Linked DNA regions of Luteolibacter sp. LG18. The main gene of each other region encodes a partner of the protein of the gene in region 2 in a complex. Links are inferred from orthologs where the notes say so. Each region holds a gene or a part of one and is shown on either strand. Other genes may lie near its edges.

Evidence for each region.
Region 1: the proteins of smc (region 2) and llg_RS11975 are in contact, whole or in part, in a crystal structure (PDB 3ZGX), measured with the Bacillus subtilis proteins. The link is inferred for Luteolibacter sp. LG18 from one-to-one orthologs.

Annotation. Positions count from the first base shown.
Region 1 is NZ_AP024600.1:2,910,317-2,913,537, forward strand. The notes cover bases 12-2,925. They hold llg_RS11975 (segregation/condensation protein A), read right to left. Parts: upstream 1,902-2,925; coding sequence 1,122-1,901; downstream 12-1,121. Other genes in these bases: llg_RS11965 (tetratricopeptide repeat protein), read right to left, coding at 12-521; infA (translation initiation factor IF-1), read left to right, coding at 751-1,044; llg_RS11980 (hypothetical protein), read left to right, coding at 1,964-2,925. Also shown: more of llg_RS11965, read right to left, coding at 1-11; more of llg_RS11980, read left to right, coding at 2,926-3,221. UniProt on the Bacillus subtilis protein: Participates in chromosomal partition during cell division. May act via the formation of a condensin-like complex containing Smc and ScpB that pull DNA away from mid-cell into both cell halves.
Region 2 is NZ_AP024600.1:4,621,669-4,626,276, forward strand. The notes cover bases 308-4,608. They hold smc (chromosome segregation protein SMC), read right to left. Parts: upstream 4,282-4,608; coding sequence 508-4,281; downstream 308-507. Other genes in these bases: llg_RS18285 (oxidoreductase), read right to left, coding at 308-342; llg_RS18295 (hypothetical protein), read right to left, coding at 4,469-4,608. In the rest of the region: more of llg_RS18285, read right to left, coding at 1-307. UniProt on the Bacillus subtilis protein: Required for chromosome condensation and partitioning.

The DNA.
Region 1 (3,221 bases), 1.7 Mb from region 2 along the record:
TCGGTGGGGGCGATCTTGAGGATGTCGGTGTACACCTCGCCGGCCTGCTGCGGCATGTTCCGGGTCAAATAGTGCTGGGCCAGCTTGTGGAGCAGCTTCGGGGTCTCGGGCGGGCCCTTGCGCACGGTTTCCAGCGCGAAGGCCGCGCTGTCCGGCATTTCCAGCTTCATGAAGCATTCGAACAGCAGGTCGTTCGCACCTTCGTTGAACGGATCCTTCTCGAGTTCCTTCTCCAGCAGGACGATGGTGCCGGCCGGATCCTTTTTCACGCCGCCGGAGTACTTCATCGCGCTGAAGCCGCCGCCGCCGAAAAGGCCGCCCTTTTTCTTGGCACCGCCGGTGTTCTGGATCTCGACCTTGCGGAGCACCTTGCGGCCATCGAGGAATTCCGGCAGGTCCTTGAGGATCGCCTGCAGGATGCTGATCGCGTAGGGAAGGTTCTGGGTTTGGATGGCGCTAAGGGCTCGCAGCCAGAGGGCTTTCTGGCTCTGCGGGAGATCCTTTTCAGTGATTTCAGGCATGGCTGGCGTGTGGGATTTAAGAAGGGTTTTCTCCGGATGGCGCTGCTCCGCGTCTCCGGTGCCGGAAAATGAGACGGATATGATGGATTGGCAAGCGCTCCGTGCGCGAGTCCGGAGTTCGGTTTTTGGGATTGATGCTCGGAAACGAATCGGCATTATCCCGGCTCGGGAGCCCACGGCTCATCCGTTTTCGGGCTCCGCAGCCCTCCTTTTGTTCCTCCGACCGCCCATGCCTCCACGCCCACGCAAATCCTCCGGTTCCCGCTCCAGACGCAGTGGCCCCGGCCCCCGTCGCCCCGGCAAAGAAAACGAGGAAAAGGCGGTGGAAGTGGACGGCGAGATCTCCGCGGTCCTCGCCGGCACCATGTTCCGCGTCCGCATGGTCAGCGGCCACGAGGTGCTCGCCCACATTTCCGGCAAGATGCGCAAGCGCTTCATCCGCCTCGTCGTCGGCGACAAGGTGAAGATGGAAATGTCCCCCTACGATGTTTCCAAGGCCCGCATCGTCTACCGCCTGGGCTGATCGGTCACCCGGACCTTTCCGATTCACGTCAGGCCGCGGCGATCGCCGCGGCTTTTTCGTGTCCGGGAGGCGGGAGCTCAGTCCTCCGCGCCGACGTCTTCCAGGTCGATGGCGGTCGCGGCGCCCGGGGTCCGGCGCTCCACGACGATCTCGCCCAGGGTCTGGGTCTGGCGGATCATGAACTGGTTGAGCTTCATCAGCTCGAGCACCGCCAGGAAGGTGACGATCACTTCCGCCTTGGTGGTGGCGCCGTCGAAGAGATCCTCGAAGCGCCGTGCCTCCCCGCAGGCGAAGTGGCCCAGCAGGAACTCGATCTTGTCCGCCACGGTGTAGCGGTCGTCGATGATGTCGCCGAAATCGTGAGCCTCCTCGAAGCGCTTCAGCACGTTCTGGAACGCGCGGATCAGGTCGAAAATCGACACCTCGGCCAGCGGGGCGGGTGACACTTCCGCCTCCTTTTCCGGCTTGTCCGCCTGGTGGGCGAAACTGCCCTCCTGCTCGATCTCGCGCAGCGAGAGGAAACCGGCGGCATCCTTGAACTTCTTGTACTCGATGAGCTGCCGGATGAGTTCCCAGCGCGGATCGTCCTCCTCCGCGTCCTCCTCGGGCGGTTGCTCGGTGCGCGGCAGCAGCGTCCGGCTCTTGATATACATCAGGTTGGCCGCCATCACGATGAACTCGGAGGCGAGGTCGATGTTCAGGAGCTTGAAGGTGTCGATGTAGTCCAGGTACTGGCGCGTGATCCGCTCGATCGAGATCGTGTGGATGTCCACCTCGTCCTTTTTGATGAGGTAGAGGAGGAGATCCAGGGGGCCTTCGAAAATCTCCAGTTTGACCTTGTAGTCGGCGCTTTCCACGGCGGGCTAGGTAGGCGATTGGTTCCCGCCGGGCGAGGGAAATTTGACTCGCTCGCCTTGAAATGGACCGCTTGAATACCGGCGCCCGCCAGCCCCCAATGGAAAGCGAACAACTCCAGGCCTTCAACGAGCGACTCAACCAGTGGATTTCCAGCCAAGGCTTCTGGTTCCAACTGCGTTACTCCATGGCGGGCGGCAGCTACTCCTCCGCCACCTTCCATCTGCTGTGGCTGATGTTCCGGATTTTCCTGTTCCTGCTCGTTATCGGGGCAGGATGCGGCGTCTATCTCGTCAAGCGGGTCGACGCGAAGGATTTCCCGAAACAAATGGCAGCCACCCTGGGCAAGCATCTCAGCGCGTCCCAATCCAAGGTGGAGGGCTTCCAGCGGGTGCAGGGGCACCTCAACCTCCGGAAGCTCGCCCTCACCGGTGGCCCGGACGCCTATTATTCGAGCATCAACGCCTACAACGTCCGCTGTGACATGGGGCTGCTGGATGGATTGGTGGGCAAGTGGAACCCCGGTTCGATCTTGGTGAGCCGGATGGACGCGGAGATCCGCGCCGGGGCCGAGGATGCCGCGGAGGCGGGCCGCCATGCGGAATCCTTCCTCAAGGAGTTTCCGGCGTTCGAGGCGAATTCCCTCGAGGTGGCCGATGCCACCCTCCGCTGGGGGTTCTCCGAATACACCCGCGGAAAAATCGAAAACAGCCATCTCAACGCCCAGCGTTCCAGCGATGGCTGGCGGCTCCAGTTCCACGGCGGGCGGTTCACCCAGAACTGGCTGCGTGGCCTGGAGATTGAACGACTGGTGATTTCCGCCAATGCCGCCGGGCTGACGGTTGAAGAAGGAGAGTTCAAGGTGGGGCAGGATCGCGAAGGATCGGTGGCGGGCTCGGTGGTGTTCCGGAATGTGAAGCTGGCCTCGGGTGACCGTCCGGCCGTGTCGGGGTCCGTCCGCCTTCACCGGGTGTCCCTTGAGTCGGTGTTGCCCGAGCGCCTCGCCGGGTTTGTCGAAGGGTCCATTTCGGGGGATTTCAAGTTGTCGGGATCCACCAATTCTCCCGACGGCATCGGCCTGGCGGGGCAGGTGGTGTTGGATGGCGGCGATGTCCTGACCCTGCGGGACCGGATCCATCTGTTGCGGGCCCTGTCGGTGGTGGATGCGTTCAACAGCTACCGCAAGGTGTCGTTCACCGAGGGCTCGCTGTTCGTCAAATCGGGCGGTGGCACCCTCGATGTCCGGGACGTCAAACTGAAGGCGAAGGGGGACGTCATGAACCTCGCCGGGCGGCTGAGAGTCCGGCCACCCACCGGCGCGG
Region 2 (4,608 bases):
CGCGCCGAAAAACATGGTTTCGAAGATATGCCGGAGTTCCTCCTCACTGGTTTCCTCCACGGCCCCCACCACGCTGTAGCCGGCATTGTTGACCAGCACGTCGATTCTCCCGAACCGATCCATCGCGGCGGCAACCGCACCATGGATTTCCTCCGGCTTGGTGACATCCAGCGGCAACGCCTGCACGCGCTCCGGGGCAAGAGCCACGAGATCCTCCACGGTGCGGGGATCCCGGGCGGTCGCGACGACCCATTCGCCGCGCGCGATGAGCTCCTCAACGATCCGCCGCCCGAAGCCCGACGACGTTCCCGTGACCAACCAAACCTTGCCCTTGGAGTTCATAGTTGCCTTTGGTCCTTCTTCGGTGACCCGGACATGGGATTCCGATCCGGATGTTAGAAAAAGACCCTCCCGGGTCATCGGGGGCAAGACCGAAAAATGAGGGGCGCGGCTTCGGGCTCACTCGAGCCCGGGCCGCGCCCCCCTCCCTCTCCTGTCGGAAAACAATCAGGCGTCCAGACGGAGCGCCGCCTTCTGCGCCGCGGTCTTCGCCTCGTTCTTGCCCATGTTGTCGGCACTGGTGAGACGCATGCCCACCGGCTTCGAGACGCCGAACTCCTCCATCGTCACGCCATACATCACGTCGGCGCGGGCCATGGTGCGCTTCGAGTGGGTCACGATGATGAACTGGCTGTTGTCGATGAAGCGGTCCAGCACCTTGACGAAGCGGTTGATGTTCGATTCGTCCAGCGGGGCGTCGAGTTCGTCGAGCACGCAGAACGGGCTCGGCTTGATCATGTAGATCGAGAACAGCAGCGCCACGGCGGTCATCGAGCGCTCGCCACCGGACAGCAGCGAGATCGACTGGAGCTTCTTGCCCGGCGGCTTGGCGATGACCTCGATGCCGGATTCGAGCGGATCGTTCTCGTCGATGAGCATCAGGTCGGCCTTGCCCTGCTCGCCGAAGAGCTCCTTGAACATGTCGCGGAAATTGATCTTCACTTGGGCGAAGGTCTCGGTGAAGCGGCGCTTGGTCTCCTCGTTGATGCGCTCGATCACCTCCATGAGCTCGTTCTTCGAGCGCATCAGGTCCTCGTGCTGGTTGCGGAGGAAAGTGTTCCGCTCCTCGAGTTCCTCATACTCCTCGATGGCGTCGAGGTTGACCGGGCCCATCGAATCGAGACGGCGCTTGAGATCGCCCACCGTGGATTCCACGAAACTCCAATCCGGCTCGCCGGTCATTTCGCCGGGCAGCTCGATCTTCTCCTCGGCGGTGGCGTTCACCACCACGGTCTCCATCTCGTCCTCGTCGCCCTCCTCGGAGCCGACCACCACTTGGCGACCACCGCGGGCTTGCTGGGATTTCTGGGAGGCGATGCAGGCGAGCAGCGCGTGGGCGTCCGGTTCGAAGGATTCGAGTTCGATCTGGTGGCGTTCCAGGATCGTCTGGACGAGGCTTTCGAGGCGCAGTTCGAGCTTGGTCGAGGCGACTTCCTCGCGGCCTTTCTGCTCGGTGATGCGGGAGTGCTGGCGGCGCAGGTCGCCGAGCACGGACTCGGCCTGCTCGATGGCTTCCAGCAAACCGGTGCGGCTGGCGGCGCGGGAATCGATTTCCACCTGGAGATCCTCCGCCTCGTAGCGGTGGGTTTCGCATTGCTCGGCGAGCGAGGCGCTTTCCGCGGTGGCGGCTTCGATACGCTGTTCGAACGAGGCGATTTCCGACTCACGGCGCATGCTTACCTCGCGCAGCTCGGCGAGGCGGGCTTCCATCGGACGCTGCTGCTCCTCGGCTGCCTGCTTGGCGCGGCGTTCGACGGCGAGCGAGGTACGGAGTTCATTGAGGCCCTCGGCGAACTCGGCTTCGCGGCGGGCGGCGGAATCGGCTTCGGTCTGGAGGCGGCGCTGGTCGCTATCGAGCCCTTCCAGGCGCTCGCGGGCGGAGGCCAGTTCGTTCTCCAGCGATTCGCGGGCCTCGGCGGCGGCGCGCTCGCGCTGGTCGAGTTCACCGCGTTCCCAGCGGACGTTTTCGAGCTTCGTCTCGTAGTTCTCCACCTCGCGAGTGGCGAGGGAAAGCTGGCCTTGCAACGTGGAAACCTCGACCTTCTGGCGCTGCAGTCGCTCGCGGGAAACCTCCACCTCTTCCTGCGTTTCGGTCAGGCGGTGTTCGAGTTCCTCCACGCGGGAGCGGGCCTCTTCCTCGGCTCGGGTCAGTTCGGCGACTTCGGTTTCAAGCGAGCGCACCTCGTTCTGACGCTCCAGCACCGAGGCCGAACCATCGCCGGCGACACCACCGCGGATCACGCCTTCGGCGCCGAGCAACTCGCCATTCAGCGTGGCGAAGGTCGTGCCCGGCAAGGAGGCGCGCAGCTTCATGGCGGTCGCCAGATCCGGCACCACCAGCACGTGTTCGAGCAGGCGCTCCAGCACCGCGGTCACGCGGCTGTCCGACTTCACACGGTCCAGCGCCCAGGCCACCGCGCCTTCCGGCAGGGCCTGCATCTGGGTACCGGCGGCATGGCCGATGAACTCGGTCGGCAGCACGGCGGCCACGCCGAGCTTCTTCTCGGCCAGGCGGCCGATGATTTCCTCGGCGAGCTTCGACTCGGTGACGAGCACCGCCTGGAGATGACCACCGAGCGCGGCTTCGATCGCACGGGCGCAGGTGTTGTCCGCCTCGATCAGACCGGCGAGCACACCGAGCAGACCCGGCTTGAAATGATCCGGCTGATCAAGACCGCCGAGCACGCTGCGGGTACCCTTCTCGAAGCCTTCACCGCTGGCCACCAACTGGCGGACGACATCGAGACGGGAGGACCGCTGGGCCAGCACCTTGTGCGCCTCGGCGGCGGCGGTGCGGGCGGCATCGAGATCACCGCGGGTGTGCTGGAAAGCACGCTCGGCCTTCTGGAAAACCTCCTCGAACTCGGTGATGCGCGCGGCGTTCTCCGAAACCTCGTCCTGGAACCGCATCTGCTCGGCGCGGAATTCCTCCAGTTCCAGCATCAAGCGCTCCTCTTCCTCGCCGAGCTGGCGGGCGCGCTCGCGGGTGCCTTCGAGCTGCGACAGCGCGGCCTCGATGCGGGCCTGGTGGGAGGCCACCAGCGTCTGTGTGCGGTTCGCTTCGCCACGGGCTTCGCGCAGGTTGTTCTCGATCGACTCGCGCTCGGCCTTGGAAAACCGGCTGCGCTCCTCGTGCTCGGCGAGCTGGTTTTCCTGCTCGATGATGCGGCGGGTCAGCGACTCCAGCTCCTCGTTGGCGGAGATGAATTCGAACTCCTGGCGGGCCAGCTTCTCGCGGGTGTCCTCGATGTCCTCGTGGTTCTGGCGGATGCGGCTTTCCAGCTCGGCCTTGCGCTCCTCGTTGAAGGCGATGCGGCCCTCGGCGGCGGACAGCGCGTTGCGGTGCTCGTTGAGTTGCTGACGGAGTTCGGCGAGCTCGCCTTCGAACGCGCGGGCGGCGGCGCGAGCCTCGCTCACGGCTTCCTCCTTCGCCGGAAGCTGCTGCTCGATCTCCGCCTCGCGGATGTCGAGCCCGCGCACGGAAGTCTTCAGCTCGCCGAGTTCGGCGGTGATTTCCACGAACTTCTTGTGACCGAGGTGGGTGTCCAGGATGCGGACGTCACCGGCCAGAGACTGGTAGCGGCGGGCCTTCGCGACCTGGCGCTTGAGCGAGTTCATGCGGCGGTCCTGCTCGGCGAGCACGTCGGACACGCGCAGCAGGTTCGCCTCGGTGTATTCCAGCTTGCGCAGGGCCTCCTTCTTCTCGCGCTTGTACTTGGTGATGCCCGCGGCCTCTTCGAACACCATGCGGCGCTCTTCCGGCTTCGAGGAAAGGATCTGGTCGATCTGTCCCTGCGCCATGATCGAGTAGGCGGTGCGGCCGATACCGGTGTCCATGAGCATGTCATGGATGTCCTTCAAGCGGCACAGCGTGTTGTTGATGCGGTACTCCGAGCGGCCGTCCCGGTAGACGCGGCGGGTGATCGAGACCTCGTTGTAATCCACCTTCAGCGCGGCCTCGCAATCGGCCATCGTCAGCGTCACCTCGGCCATGCCCAGCGGCTTGCGACGCTCGGTACCGTTGAAGATGACGTCCGCCATTTCACCGCCGCGCAGCGCCTTGGCGGAGGTTTCCCCCAGCACCCAGCGGATGGCGTCCACGACGTTCGACTTGCCGCAGCCGTTGGGGCCGACGATGCCGGTCACGCCGCGGTCGAACTCGATCAGGGTCTTGTCGGCGAACGACTTGAAGCCGTGGATTTCGAGAGTCTTTAAATACATCCGGACAGGAGGGTTGGAGGTTGCCCCGAGAGGGATGGGGTGAGGTGAGAGTAACCGGTTTTCGCCCCCCTGCAATCCAACAACGAAAAACCACACTACATCTTGTGTTGTTTTCCGATCCAAATACCTACCTGTTGAGAATTGTGAAATTAAGGTTTTCCGTAATAATTCGCAGGCATGGCCCCGACTAACGCTTTCCCGTGCGCTCCATACCCGGAGGTAGCTGGGGTGCGCCGCCGGGAGCTGGTCTGATCGCCGGTATAGGGGGAGGAGTGGCAGAGATCGTCCCCACCTCCAGCCCGGGAACGAGTTCAGCCACCAACTTCC